Regions from separate parts of the Janibacter zhangyanbonis genome, predicted to be linked through region 3. Evidence: riboswitches for the same ligand, from Rfam matches in the RefSeq annotation. Region 3 holds a riboswitch; each other region holds the start of a gene.
The links. Region 3 has a riboswitch for S-adenosylmethionine ahead of ACQBJO_RS06300 (bifunctional o-acetylhomoserine/o-acetylserine sulfhydrylase). Riboswitches for the same ligand answer to the same signal wherever they lie in the genome.
Positions count from the first base shown of each region.

Region 1: another riboswitch for S-adenosylmethionine. It lies ahead of ssuE (NADPH-dependent FMN reductase); the one in region 3 lies ahead of ACQBJO_RS06300 (bifunctional o-acetylhomoserine/o-acetylserine sulfhydrylase).
Region 2: another riboswitch for S-adenosylmethionine. It lies ahead of ACQBJO_RS10810 (aminotransferase class V-fold PLP-dependent enzyme); the one in region 3 lies ahead of ACQBJO_RS06300 (bifunctional o-acetylhomoserine/o-acetylserine sulfhydrylase).

Region 1 is NZ_CP191481.1:1,482,204-1,487,077, forward strand. Features, by position in the region: gene ACQBJO_RS07240 (response regulator) at 1-415, shown strand, start outside; gene ACQBJO_RS07245 (class II 3-deoxy-7-phosphoheptulonate synthase) at 480-1,832, shown strand; SAM riboswitch class IV at 2,231-2,345, shown strand; gene ssuE (NADPH-dependent FMN reductase) at 2,618-3,217, shown strand; gene ACQBJO_RS07255 (ABC transporter substrate-binding protein) at 3,217-4,260, shown strand; gene ACQBJO_RS07260 (ABC transporter ATP-binding protein) at 4,257-4,874, shown strand, end outside.
Region 2 is NZ_CP191481.1:2,220,393-2,225,266, forward strand. Features, by position in the region: gene ACQBJO_RS10800 (DNA translocase FtsK) at 1-1,201, opposite strand, end outside; gene ACQBJO_RS10805 (prepilin peptidase) at 1,288-1,932, shown strand; SAM riboswitch class IV at 2,005-2,120, shown strand; gene ACQBJO_RS10810 (aminotransferase class V-fold PLP-dependent enzyme) at 2,163-3,380, shown strand; gene ACQBJO_RS10815 (ribonuclease J) at 3,530-4,874, opposite strand, start outside.
Region 3 is NZ_CP191481.1:1,278,272-1,283,145, reverse strand. Features, by position in the region: gene ACQBJO_RS06310 (hypothetical protein) at 1-1,021, opposite strand, end outside; gene ACQBJO_RS06305 (hypothetical protein) at 1,021-1,326, opposite strand; gene ACQBJO_RS06300 (bifunctional o-acetylhomoserine/o-acetylserine sulfhydrylase) at 1,395-2,711, opposite strand; SAM riboswitch class IV at 2,728-2,840, opposite strand; gene ACQBJO_RS06295 (hypothetical protein) at 2,874-3,275, opposite strand; gene ACQBJO_RS06290 (hypothetical protein) at 3,262-3,618, opposite strand; gene ACQBJO_RS06285 (carboxyl transferase domain-containing protein) at 3,673-4,874, shown strand, end outside.

The DNA.
Region 1 (4,874 bases), 200 kb from region 3:
GGAGCACGACGTGCTCGCGGCGGTCAAGGCCGGCGCGAGCGGCTATCTCGTCAAGTCCGCCTCGCCGCAGGAGATCCGTGACGCCGTCACGGCGACCGGGGCGGGGGACGCAGTCTTCACCCCGGGCCTCGCGGGTCTGGTGCTCGGCGAATTCCGCGAGATGCGCACCCGCGCCCGCAGCGCGCCCGAGCCGGAGGCGAGCAGCTCGCCGGTGCCCGAGCTCACCGAGCGCGAGACCGAGATCCTGCGCTACGTCGCCATGGGCATGACGGCCAAGGAGATCGCGGCCGACCTCGTCATCTCGCACCGGACGGTGCAGAACCACGTGCAGAACATCCTCGGCAAGCTCCACCTGCACAACCGCGTGGAGCTGACCCGCTTCGCGATCAGCCGGGGTCTCGACCAGCCGGAGTGACCTCCCTTCGTCCTGCAGGTGGACGGGTCGCCGGTGCGGTGGCGGCTCGACCTATCCTTGGGTGGTGACCACCGCAGTGCCCACCTCCACGTCCGCCGCTGACGCCATCGCCAGCGACCTGCCCGCTGCCCAGCAGCCGAGCTGGCCCGACCGGGCCGCTCTCGACGACGTCGTGGCGACCCTCGGGAGCTATCCTCCGCTCGTCTTCGCGGGGGAGTGCGACGACCTGCGCGACCGGGTGGCCAAGGCCGCCGTCGGTGAGGCCTTCGTGCTCCAGGGCGGCGACTGCGCCGAGACCTTCGTCCACGCGACCGCCGACAACATCCGCGACCGGATCAAGACGATCCTGCAGATGGCCGCCGTGCTCACCTACGGCGCCGGCATGCCGGTCGTCAAGATGGGCCGCATGGCGGGGCAGTTCGCCAAGCCGCGGAGCAAGGACACCGAGACCCGTGACGGCGTCACCCTGCCCGCCTACCGCGGCGACATGGTCAACGACTTCGCCTTCACGCCCGAGTCCCGCGAGCCCGACCCCGAGCGGCTGCTGCGCGGCTACCACACGAGCGCCGCGACGCTGAACCTCGTGCGGGCCTTCACCCAGGGCGGCTTCGCCGACCTGCGCCGCGTCCACGACTGGAACGTCGGCTTCGTCTCCAACGCCGCCAACCGGCGCTACGAGGGGCTGGCCCGCGAGATCGACAAGGCCATGCGCTTCATGGCCGCGTGCGACGTCGACTTCGACGCGATGAAGACGACCGAGTTCTGGTCGGCGCACGAGGCGCTGCTCCTGGACTACGAGCGCCCGATGACCCGCGTCGACTCGCGCACCGGCGACCTCTACGACACCTCGGGGCACTTCCTGTGGATCGGCGAGCGCACCCGGCAGATCGACCACGCGCACCTCGACTTCGTCAGCCGGATCCGCAACCCCATCGGGATGAAGGTCTCCGACAAGGCCGACCCGGACGAGCTGCTGCGCATCATCGACCTGCTCGACCCGCACCGCGAGCCCGGCCGCCTGACCTTCATCACCCGGATGGGGGCGGGCAAGATCCGCGAGGCGATGCCGCGCATCGTCGAGCGGGTGCGTGACTCCGGCGCGATGGTCACCTGGATCTGCGACCCGATGCACGGCAACACCTTCGAGTCGGCGTCGGGCTTCAAGACGCGCGACTTCGAGGACGTCGTCGACGAGGTGCGCGGCTTCTTCGAGGTGCACCGCGCGCTCGGCACCGTCCCCGGCGGCCTGCACGTCGAGCTCACCGGCAACGACGTCACCGAGTGCCTCGGCGGCGCCGAGCGCATCCTCGACGAGGACCTCAACAAGCGCTACGAGAGCGTCTGCGACCCGCGGCTGAACCACCAGCAGAGCCTGGAGCTGGCCTTCCTCACCGCGGAGATGCTCAGCGAGGGCTGAGCCCTCTCGTTCGTCCTGCCGAAGACAGGGCCGCCCGCCGAAGGTGGGGTCGACGCTGGGGAAAAGTCCGGACCGCCTGGTCTGCCTCTCACGAGGCGCAGGCAGTCCGGACTTTTCCTTGATTCGCGTCGACCCCACCCTTCGTCGTGCTGGCGGCGGCGCCCCCCTTCGTCGTGCTGATGGTTGTGTGTTGAACCGGGAGTTCAGCGAGCCGGCGGCGCTCACCGGGCGCTTCCGGCACCCGGCGCTACCGGTTGACCACACAACCCAACCCGGGCGGGCTCTCCCCTTCGTCGTGGGCGGTCTCGTTGCGGGGCAAGGGGATTGGTGTCCCGGATGGCGAGACGCCCATCTCCTTCTCTTGCAGTAGGAGATAGTTCTGCGTAGGTTCGTCATCAGGTCACGAGATCCAGCGTCAAGCCCCGGCTTGCTGGGCGGCAACCCTCCACTCGCGGTGGGGTGCTCCGGGTGAGGACCTGGCTCCTGCCGTCGCGGCCGGAGCAAGCGCGAGGCACTCACCGGCCTCATGACAGGACGGACTCCCCATGAGCACCACCGCCCCGACCGCGCCGCGGTCGCTGCGTCCGGCGCTGCGGCGCCACGTCGACCTCCTGCGGGTCAACAGCGCCCTCTGTCGCTGACCTGAATCCGCATTGCCCAACGGCAATGCGCACCCCTGGCCGACCTCAGGGCTCTCACGCACCCTCCCACTCCCACCGCGGTGACGACCTCCCTTCGTCAGCCGTCGATCCGTCGTACCCACCTGCCCATCGAAAGGCACCCCCATGGCTGTCATCGCCACGATCTCCAGCTCACCCTCGACCACCTCCCGCACCGAAGCCGTGCTCGGCGACCTCGCCCACCGGGTCCAGCGCGCCGGGCACGTCGTGCACCCGATCGTCCTGCGGGACCTGCCCGCAGAGCCGCTGCTGCGGGCCGACGCCGAGCACGACGACATCGCCCGGGCCGCCTGCGCCCTGCAGCGGGCCGACGCCGTGATCGTCTCGACCCCGGTCTACAAGGCGGCCTACAGCGGACTGCTCAAGGCCTTCCTCGACCTCCTGCCGCAGACCGGGCTCAAGGACAAGGTGGTCCTGCCGATCGCCACCGGCGGCAGTCCCGCGCACGTCCTGGCGGTGGACTACGCCCTGCGGCCGGTCCTGGCGAGCCTGGCGCCGAGTGCGATCACGCCGGGGTGGTTCGTCCTGGCCTCCGAGGTCACCCGGTACGACGACGGCGAGGTGAGCATCGCCGACTCCGCGGCGGGTCCGCTCGCCGAGGTCACCCGCGTCTTCCTCGATGCCGTCGCCGGCCGCTCGCTCGTCGCGGCCGCTGATGCGGCGCACCGCGGTGAGCTCTTCGCGCACTCGGTGGCGGTGGCCTGATGAGCGCGCTCACCTCCCGCCGCACCGTCCTGCTCGGCCTCGCCGGTATCGCCACGACCTCCACCCTCGCCGGCTGCGCCCTGCCGTCGAGCGATGCCGCCGGCACCGCGCCCGGGGGCAAGGTCACCTTCCGCTACCAGGGCAGCGCCAACAACGTCACCTTCCCCGAGCTCGCCGACGACCTCGGCTACTTCAGCAAGGTCACCCTCGAGTACGTCGGCGCCACGGTGAGCGGTCCGCAGGACATCCAGTCCGTCGCGACCGGCCAGACCGACGTGGGTGGCGCCTTCTCCGGGGCCGTCGTCAAGCTCGCCGGGGCCGGCTCGCCGATCACCGCGGTCATCAACTACTACGGCTCGGACGAGACCTCCTACCAGGGCCTCTACGTGCGCAAGGACAGCAGGATCCGTGGGCCGAAGGACCTCGTCGGCGCGAAGATCGCCGTCAACACCCTGGGTGCCCACGCCGAGGCCTTCGTCGAGACCTGGCTGACGAAGGCGGGGCTGAGCGCCGCCGAGATCGAGCAGGTGCAGCTCGTCGTCCTGCCGCCCAACGACACCGAGGAGGCGATCCGCCGAAAGCAGGTCGATGTCGGCGCCCTGGGCGGGATCCTGCAGGACCGGGCCAAGGCCCAGGACGACATCCGCGAGCTGATCCGCGACGTCGACGTCCTCGGACGCGAGCTCAACGGCGGTCAGTACGTCCTGCGCGACGACTTCATCGCCGAGCACCCGGACGCGGTCCGCGACTTCACGACGGGTGTCTCCAAGGCCATCGAGTGGGCCCGCCGGACACCGCGCGCGCAGGTCATCGCCCGCTTCGAGCGGATCATCGAGGGCCGCGACCGCAACGAGACGACGGACAACGTCCGCTTCTGGAAGAGCACCGGCGTCCCGGCGAAGGGGGGAGTCGTCACCGACCGTGATTTCACCCAGTGGGCCGCCTGGCTCGAGAGCACCGGGATCGTCGACCGGGCCGACCTCGACCCCTCGAGCCTCTACACCAACGAGTACAACGACCTCGCGAAGGGGGAGCAGAAATGACCTCGAGCATCGAGCTGCGCCACGTCACCAAGGAGTTCGTCGTCCGCCCGACGAAGGACCAGCCCCGCGCGAGCGTGCTGCGGGCCCTGGAGGACATCAGCCTCACCGTCCCGGCGGGGGAGTTCCTCACCCTCGTCGGCCCGAGCGGGTCGGGCAAGACGACCCTGCTCGACCTCCTCGGCGGGCTGAGCACCCCGACGAGCGGCCAGGTCCTCGTCGACGGCGAGGCCGTCACCGGACCCGGTCTAAACCGCGGGATCGTCTTCCAGCAGTACGCCCTCTTCCCCTGGCGCACGGCGCTGGCCAATGTCGCCTTCGGCCTCGAGCAGCTGCCGCTCAGCCGCCGGGAGCGCACCGAGCGAGCCCGTCACTACCTGGCGCTCGTCGGCCTCGAGGGCTTCGAGGAGCGGCTGCCGCACGAGCTCTCGGGCGGCATGAAGCAGCGGGTGGCGATCGCCCGCAGCCTCGCCTACGAGCCGGGGATCCTCCTCATGGACGAGCCCTTCGCCGCGCTCGACGCCCAGACCCGCGAGCAGCTCCAGGACGAGCTGCTGCGCATCTGGCGCACGACCGGGACGACGGCCGTCTTCATCACCCACGGCATCGAGGAGGCG
Region 2 (4,874 bases), 940 kb from region 3:
TGTCGTTGGCCGCCGAGCGCTCCTTGTGCGGCGCGCCGGGCTTGAGGTACTGGCTGTCGGGCAGCGTGTAGGTGACGTCGCCGGCGAGGGCCAGCTGCTCGACCCGCTGCGGCAGCTGGGTCGTCGGCGGGGGCTGCAGCTCGGTCTTGCCGCTCGCGATCGGCGCGACGGCAGGGTTCTTCGTCGGGCGCTTCTCGCCCGGGCGTGGGCCGCCGGCCTCGGCCTGCGGGGTCTCGGCCGTCTCCTCGGCCGCGACGGGTGCCGCCGGCTTCTTGCGGCGGCCCTTGCCGACCGGCTGGACGACGGCGGCCTGGTCGTAGGCGGTGTCGCCGTCGCGCTCGCCGGACTGCTCGTCCTCGGGGTCGATGGTGCGGCGGCGCCGGGCGCGGCTGACCGCCGCCTTGGGCGCGTCGTGGCGGGCGTCGACGTCGGCCGCGGTGACGTGGCTGGGCACCTCGCCGGTGAAGGCGGCGCGCACGTAGGCCAGTCGCTGCGGCACCTCGTGCAGCGGGGTGCCGGTGAGGAGCAGGAGGGCGAAGAGCCCGAGCAGGACGAGCAGGATCGTCGCCGGCCACTCGGTGACCGCCGTCGACAGCGGGTCGGAGGCGAGGAAGCCGACGATGCCGCCGGCGTCACGCATCGGTCCCGCGCCGTCCGGCGGCTGCGGGATGTCCTTGGCGATGTGGGTCAGGCCCGCCGCCGCGAAGAGCAGCATGACGGTGCCGAAGCCCAGCCTGGCGTCCGCGGCCGGCTCGCTCGCCGACCTCAGCAGGCGCACGCCGAGCAGGAGCAGGACGATCGGCAGCGCATAGGCGACCCGGCCGAAGGTGCCGGCCGCGACCGCGTGGACGATGTCGCCGAAGAGGCCGCTCAGGCCCCACCACTCGCGGACGGCGACGACGAGGGCCAGGGCGATCGCGAGGAAGCCCCAGCCGTCCCGACGGTGCTCCGGCTCGATCTGGCCGGCGCTCGTGCCGATCCGGCGCACGCCGGAGCCGGTCGCGTGAGCGACCCCCATCCAGGTGCGCTGCACCGCCGCGATGGGCAGCGGCAGACCGCCGCCGGAGGCGGGCTTGCGGGAGGAGGTCCTCCCCTTCGCGCTGCTCTTGGCGGGTGCCTTGCGACCCGACGGGCGGGTGGAGCCCTTGGGTCGGGAGCTGGCGCCCTTGCTGCGCGAGGTGGTCGACGGACGAGTGGCCATGATTCGCAGGGTAGGCGAAAGCCACCCCCGACACACGCGTCACACGCGCACCACGGGCCACGGATCGCAGCGGTTAGCCTCGCCCCGTGGACTCCCGGACCCTCCTCGTCGTGCTCCTCGCGGCCGCCTGCGGGGTGCTCGGGTGGCTCTGGCTGCGCACCGGTCGCTACCGCCGGCCGGACGAAGGGGGCCCCCTCCCCCGCCACCTCTGGGTCGCCGGAGTCGCTCCCTTCGTCGGGCTCGTCGTGGAGCGCGGGCTCGCCGACCGCCCCTGGCCGGTGCTGCTCGCGCCGCTCGCCCTGGCCCTCGCCGGCCTCGTCCTCGCCGCCGTCGACGCCGACGTCCACCGCCTGCCCAATGCGATCACCCTGCCGCTCGTGCCGGTCCAGGCCGTGCTGCTCACCGTCGCGTCGGCCGCGACCGGCGACTGGGGCGCCCTCGCCCGCGCGAGTCTGGCGGCGCTGCTCGTGGGCGGCGGGACGGTGCTGCTCGCCTTCGTCCTCTTCGGCAGGTCCATCGGCATGGGCGACGCCAAGCTCATGGTCTCCATCGCGCCGACGCTCGCCTGGCTGGGCTGGAGCACGCTCGCCGTGGGGGTCTGGCTCGGCTTCGTCATCGGCGGTCTCGTGGCCGCCGGGCTGCTCGTCACCCGCCGGGCGCAGCGCTCGACCCACCTCGCCTTCGGCCCCTATCTCGTCGCCGGGGCCGTGCTCGCCGTCGCCCTGGCCTGATGTCCACGGGGCGAGACGCGCCCCGTGGAGGGTCGACAGCAGGCGCGGTCGGTCGGTTATGGTCTGAGCCAAGGTCACGAGTACCAGCGACAAGCCCCGGCTAGCTGGTCGGCAACCCTCCTTCCGCGGTGGGGTGCTCCGGGTGACGACCTGGCCGGCGACAGACCGTCGCCCGGCAAGCGCGGACTCGCGGTCGACACCTCGGGTCCCAACGGACCAGGAGCACCGTCATGACCATCTCCGACCTGCACCGCACGACCACCGCCCTGCCCCAGCTCGTCTCCGCGGGCCTCGCCTACCGCGACGAGCACGGCGCGAGCATCGAGTACGCCCACCTCGACCACGGCGCGACCACCCCGGCCTTCGCCGCCGTGGTCGACGAGGTCGCCGCCGCGGCCGTCACCTACTCGTCCGTGCACCGCGGCGCGGGCTTCGCCTCCCGGGTCACGAGCTCGCGCTACGAGGCGGCCCGCGAGGCCGTCGCCGCCTTCGTCGGCGCCCGCGAGGACGACCACGTCGTCTTCACCCGCAACACCACCGACTCCTTCAACCTGCTGGCCCGGGCGCTGCCCGCTGGGACCAAGGTCTTCGTCTTCGCCTCGGAGCACCACGCGGCGCTGCTGCCGTGGGGCGACGTGCTGCGCCTGCCGGTGCCGCACAGCCACGACGAGGCGCTCGACCTGCTCGACCAGGCGCTGCGCAACCACCCGGCCGAGCACCGCCTCGTCGTGGCGACCGGCGCGTCCAACGTCACCGGCGAGCACTGGCCGATCGAGCGGATCGCCGCCCTGGCGCACGAGCACGACGCGCGCTTCGCGCTCGACGCGGCCCAGGTCGCGCCGCACCGCCGGGTCGACATCGACGCGACCGGGGTCGACTACGTCGCCTTCTCCGGGCACAAGGTCTACGCCCCCTTCGGCGCCGGCGTGCTCGTCGGGCGGGCCGACTGGCTCGACGAGGCGCAGCCCTACCTCGCCGGCGGCGGGGCCACCGCCCGCGTCGGCCTCGACGAGACCGAGTGGACCTGTGGCCCGGCGCGCCACGAGGCCGGCTCCCCCAATGTCCTGGGCGCCGTCGCCCTGGCCACCGCCTGCGAGCTCATCACCGAGCACGAGGCGGCGATCATCGACCACGAGCAGGCCCTGCGCATCCGCCTGCTCGCCGGCCTGCAGCAGATCCCCGGCGTGCGCGTGCACACCCTCTTCGGCGGCGTCGACGGCGCGCCGGTCGCGACGATCACCGTCGACGGCCACGACAGCAGCGAGGTCGCGCGCATCCTCGGCGACGACCACGGCATCGGGGTGCGCGACGGCAAGTTCTGCGCGCACCTGCTCGTCGACGACCTCCTCTCGGAGACCGAGCACGAGACCGCCGTCCGGATCAGCGCCGGCCTGGGCACGACGCCCGAGCACATCGACCGGCTCCTCGGCGCACTGCGCTCGCTCTGACCCTCCTCGGGTGGGGCGAAGGGGGGACCCGGCAGGCCCCCTTCGGCCCAACAAGAGAAACTGCCCCTTGGCAAGGGTTTGAAACCCTTGCCAAGGGGCAGTTTCTCGGGTGACCCGGAAATCGGGGGGCGTGTGAGGACCGGCAGGCCTCAGGCCTCGACGACGACGGGGATGATCATCGGGCGGCGGCGGATCTTGCCGCCGACCCAGCCGCCGACGGCGCGGCGCACGACCTGCTGCAGCTGGTGGGTGTCGGTCGTGCCCTTGCGAGCCGCCTCGTCGAGCGCGGCGATGATCTTGGGCTTGACCTGGGTGAAGATCTCGTCGTCCTCGGCGAAGCCGCGGGCGGTGATCTCCGGCCCGGCGACGACCTTGCCGGTCGAGGAGTCGACGACGACCATGACGGAGATGAAGCCCTCGTCGCGCAGGATGCGGCGGTCCTTGAGCAGCTCCTCGGTCGTCCCGCCGACGCTCGAGCCGTCGACGTAGACGTAGCCGCAGGGCACGGCGCCGGCGATCCGGGCACGGCCGTCGACGAGGTCGACGACGACCCCGTCCTCGGCGAGGACGACGTGGTCGGGGTCGACACCGGTCGCGATCGCCAGGTCGGCATTGGCCACGAGGTGGCGCCACTCGCCGTGGACCGGCATGACATTGCGCGGCTTGACGATGTTGTAGCAGTAGAGCAGCTCGCCGGCGCTGGCGTGACCCGAGACGTGCACCTTGGCATTGCCCTTGTGCACGACGTCGGCGCCCAGGCGCATGAGGCCGTTGATGACCCGGTAGACGGCATTCTCGTTGCCCGGGATCAGGCTCGAGGCGAGCAGGACGGTGTCGCCGTCACCGACGTCGATGCGGTGGTCGCGGTTGGCCATGCGCGAGAGGGCGGCCATCGGCTCCCCCTGGCTGCCCGTGCAGATGAGCACGACCTCGTCGTCGGGGAAGTTGTCGAGCTTCTTGACGTCGACGAGCACGCCGTCGGGCACGTGCAGGTAGCCCAGGTCGGCGGCGATGCCCATGTTGCGGACCATCGAGCGGCCGACCATCGCGACCTTGCGGCCGTTGCGCTCGGCGGCGTCGAGGACCTGCTGGACCCGGTGCACGTGGCTGGAGAAGCACGCGACGATGATCCGGCGCTGGGCCTTGCGGAAGACGGTGTCGATCGCCGGCCCGATCTCGCGCTCGGGGGTGGTGAAGCCGGGGACCTCGGCATTGGTCGAGTCGGTGAGGAAGAGGTCGACCCCCTCCTCGCCCACCCGGGCGAAGGCCCGCAGGTCGGTCAGGCGCCGGTCGAGCGGCAGCTGGTCCATCTTGAAGTCGCCCGTGTGCAGCAGGGTGCCGCCCGCGGTGCGCACGAAGACGGCGAGCGCGTCGGGGATCGAGTGGTTGACCGCGATGAACTCGCAGTCGAAGACGCCGAAGCTCTCGCGCCCGCCCTCGCGCACCCCGAGGGTGTAGGGCTTGATGCGGTGCTCCTTGAGCTTCGCCTCGACG
Region 3 (4,874 bases):
AGCCGCCCTTGCGCACACGACCCGACCCAGCGACCGCCGCCCAGTCGGTCACCATGTCGTCGACCAGGCGGGCGCCACTCGCCTCGGCCAGCTTGTCAGTGGCCCGGTGCTTGAGCTTCACCGTGTTCGTCGCGACCTTGTGCTGGGTCCAGCTCTTGGCGTTCGCCGCGATCCGTCGATGGGCGATGGGGTTGGTGGACGTGTCCGCCGCCCTGATGTTCTTGAGCTCGTCGGCACGGTGACTGAGCCTGGTGGCATTCTTGGCATCGGCCCGCTTGCTCCCGGGGATGACGATGTCGACGGCAGTGAGGACGGTCGTCGCGCCGACGTCCTTGTAGCTCCCCTCGCCGTAGACCGCGCGGCGGCCGAGCTTGCCGATGGGATCGCCTGCGGTCATGATCGCCGCCGGCTTGCCCCACGGGGTGACGTCGACGACCGGGTTGTTGAAGAGGCTGCTCGTCCCCGTCCGGCTGGCCATCTCGAAGCTGTTGTAGGTCCGGGGGTCGGACAAGGCTGTTCCGACCGAGCCCAGCCGCCCGGCCGTCGCCCGCTCGTCGGCCACTGCGGCGTCGGCCACCCGCCGGTACCCTCGCTTGTTCATCTCCCGCGAGTTGCTCGCCGCGCGGTACTCCCGGTCGACCGTCGCGTACTCGGGGTCCTCCGGGGTCATCGTCTCGAGCCTCGCCCGCCGGTCCTCGCTGGTCCTGTCGTTGGCGTCGTAACGAGCGCGCAGTCGCGCGAGCTCGGCCTGGCTCTTCTCGAGCCGGTCGGCATAGGGCCGGATGATCTGCTCGGTGTCGCTGAGCCGGTTGGCGATCGCGACGAGGTCCTGCGGGGTCGTCCCGACCTCCTGCTCGAAGAGAGTGCCGGAGCACGACTCCCAGACTCCCTTCGTCGAGACCATGCGGAGCATCTCGGCGACGGTGTGGATGTTGGCGGCGACCGTCTTCAGCTCGTCCGCCTCCGCCCGGATCATCTCCGGGTCGCCCTCCTCGATCGTCCCTGTCTCGTCCAACGCCATCAGAGGACTCCCTGGTGCCGCCGGTCGAGGAGGTCCTCGGTCTTCACGTACCAACCCCCGGCATCCTTGGCGAGGCGGCCGAGCTCGCGCAGCTGCTTGCCCACCCGGATCCGCTCCCGCTCGAAGTCGCCGATCGCGCCCTCGTACGCATCGGTGCCGTACCAGCTCGGGAAGCCGAAGGTCTCGACCGCCTCGTTGTTCGCCTTCGCCGCCTTCTCCTCCAGGAAGTCGGCGATGGCCTTCAGCTGTCGGCCGAGCCCGTCGATGCCCTCGCTGTCGATGGAGATGCGCTGCTGTCCGTCCATGCCCCCACGCTAGGAAAGAACGCCGAAGGGCCCGTGGAATTATCCACAGGCCCCTCGGACGAGCTCGATCACTTCGCCGCGGCGAAGCCCTCCTCGAGGTCGGCGATGATGTCGTCGATGCCCTCGAGGCCGACCGCCAGGCGCACGAGGCCGGGGGTGACGCCGGCGGCGAGCCGGTCCTCCTCCGGACCCTGCGAGTGGGTCGTCGACGCGGGGTGGATCACGAGGGAGCGCACGTCACCGATGTTGGCGAGGTGGCTGTGCAGCGTGAGCCCCTCGACGAACTTCTTGCCCGCCTCGAAGCCGCCGGCGATCTCGAAGGAGATGACGGCACCGGCCCCCTTCGGCGTGTAGCGCTGCGCCTGCTCGAAGCTCGCGGAGCCCTCGAGGGAGGCCCAGTTCACCGACTCGACCTGGCCGTGGCCGGAGAGGAAGTCGACGACCTTGCGGGTGTTGTCGAGGTGGCGCTCGATGCGCAGGCTGAGCGTCTCGATGCCCTGCCCGATGAGGAAGGCGTTGAAGGGCGAGATCGCCGGACCGATGTCGCGCAGCAGCTGCACGCGCGCCTTGAGGATGAAGGAGAGGTTGGCCCCCAGGGCGCCGTTGACACCGAGGTCGGGCCCGAAGCGCAGCCCGTGGTAGCTCGGGTCGGGCTGGTTGTAGTTGGGAAACTTCTCCGCGTCGGCGGCGTAGTCGAAGTTGCCGGAGTCGACGATGACGCCGGCGATCGCGGTGCCGTGGCCACCGAGGTACTTCGTCGCCGAGTGCACGACGACGTCGGCGCCGTGCTCGATGGGCCGCAGGACGTAGGGCGTGGCGATCGTGTTGTCGACGACGAGCGGGACCCCCGCCTCGTGGGCGACCTCGGCGATGCCGGCGATGTCGAGGACGACCGGCTTGGGGTTGCCGATCGTCTCGCCGAAGAAGGCCTTGGTGTTGGGCCGCACGGCCGCCCGCCACTGCTCGAGGTCGCTCGGGTCCTCGACCAAGCTGACCTCGATGCCGAACTTCGGCAGGGTGAACTTCAGCAGGTTGATCGTGCCGCCGTAGAGCGCGGCGCTGGCGACGATGTGGTCACCGGCCTCGGCGATGTTGACGAGGGCGAGATGCGTCGCGGACATCCCCGATGCGGTGAGTAGCGCGCCGACACCGCCCTCGAGCGCGGCGATCTTCTGCTCCACCGCGTCCTGGGTGGGGTTCATGATCCGCGTGTAGATGTTGCCGAACTCCTTGAGCGCGAAGAGGTTCGCCGCGTGCTCGGTGTCCTTGAAGGCGTAGGAGGTCGTCGCGTGGATCGGCAGCGCCCGCGAGCCCGTCGTCGGGTCGGGTGCCTGGCCGGCGTGGATCTGCTGGGTGTCGAAGCTCCACGTGGAGGCGTCGGTCATGGCTGTGCTCCTGTGCTGTGCGCGCTTGACCGCGACGGTCGTCGCGGACCAGGTCGTCTCCCGGGGCACCCCACCGCGGAGGAGGGTTGCCGGCCAGCGAGCCGGGGCTTCGCGCTGGCGCTCAAGACCTGCCCCGAGGATAGGAGATGGTGGCGCGAGACTTCAGCCGCGTCTCACACGGTGGATCCACCACAGGCCGACGAAGGGGAGGACGAGGGGCAGGTAGCCGTAGCCGGACCCGTAGTGGGACCAGACGGTCTTGTCCGGGAAGAGCTCCGGCCGCACGAAGGACAGGGTGCCGACCGCGAGCACGCCGACCGCCTCGACGGTGATCGCCCCGGTCGCCACCCGGGCGCCGGAGGGACCCCCCTTCGCCAGGGCCACGGTCGCGACGACGTAGATGACGGCCGCGAGCGCCGAGAGCACGTAGGCCAGCGGCGCGCGGTCGAAGTACTGGGTGATCTGCAGGACCGAGCGGCCGGTCGCGGCGAGCGCGAGGACGGCGTAGACCGCGACGACGACCCGGCCGGGCCCGGTGCCCGTGCGCACCTCAGGCCGGGCCATGGGTCTGCCAGATCTGGAGGATGCGGTAGGCCATGACCCCGACGGTGAAGGCGCCGGCGAGGACGACGCCCATGGCCCAGCGGGTCTTCTCCTTCAGCGCGATGAAGACGACGATCGGCGGCAGGATCGGCAGCGTGAGGGCGTAGGCGAGCATCGTCGCACCCTCGCCCTGGCCCGACACCTTGCCCATCGCGATCGCAGAGACGACGACGAGCACGAGCAGGGCGAGCTCGAGGACCGCGGTGACGATCAGCATGAGGTCGTCGACGAGGCGGTCGAGGACGAGGTAGGCCAGGGACTGCAGTCCGAGCACGCCGACCGCGACGATGACGACAGTGGTCAAGGGCACAAGCACCGGGCAAGGGTACCCAGCGCGCGGCCTGCGACCATCACTGCCATGAGTGACCCGCGTCCCGGTGCCCAGCAGCTCATCGCCTCCGTCGTCGACGCCGACAGCTTCGTCTCGTGGGACGAGCCGATCGACGTCAGCGGCCTCTCCCCCGACTACCGCGCCGCGGTCGACAAGGCCGCCGAGCGGGCCGGGACCGACGAGTCCGTGCTCACCGGTCGGGCGAGCATCCGCGGTCACGAGGTGGCACTCATCGTCGGCGAGTTCCGCTTCCTCGGTGGCTCCATCGGGCGGGCCGCGGCCGCACGGATCGTCGCGGCGATCCGCCGGGCGACGTCGGAGCGCCTGCCCCTCGTCGCGGCCACCGCGAGCGGGGGCACGCGCATGCAGGAGGGCACCCCGGCCTTCGTGACGATGGTCGACATCTCGGCGGCCGTCGTCGCGCACAAGGCTGCCGGTCTGCCCTACCTCGTCTACCTGCGTCATCCCACGACCGGCGGCGTCTTCGCCTCGTGGGGGTCGCTGGGCCACATGACGATCGCCGAGCCCGACGCGCTCATCGGCTTCCTCGGCCCGGTCGTCTACGAGACGGTCAACGGCGTGCCCTTCCCCGACGGGGTGCAGGTCGCCGAGAACCTCGTCGACAAGGGCATCGTCGATGCCGTCGTCCCCGTCGAGGGCCTCGCGGACATCGCCGCCCGCGCGCTCACGCTGCTGTCGGCGAGCACGAGGCGCACCGCCGACCCGGCCGACCACCCGACGTGGCCGATCGCCCCCTTCGTCTCCCGTCCGGAGCCCACCGACGAGGAGGTCGCCCGCGTCTGGACGTCCATCGAGACGACGCGTCGTGCGGACCGGCCCGGTGTGCGCGAGCTGCTGCGGCACGCCGCCGACGACGTCATCCCGCTCAACGGCACCGGCTACGGCGAGTCGGACAAGGGCGTCATGCTCGCGCTGGCGTCCTTCGCCGGGCGGGCTTGCGTGCTCGTCGGTCAGGACCGGCGCTACCAGGCCGCCCAGTCGATGGGGCCGGCCGCGCTGCGCGAGGCGCGACGCGGTATGCGGATGGCGACCGAGCTCGGGCTGCCGCTCGTGACGATCATCGACACCCCCGGAGCCGACCTGTCGCCCCGTGCCGAGGAGGGCGCCCTCGCGGGCGAGATCGCCCGCTCGATCTCCGACATGACCGCCCTGACCGTGCCGAGCGTCTCCGTGCTCCTCGGCGAGGGCACCGGCGGCGGCGCCCTCGC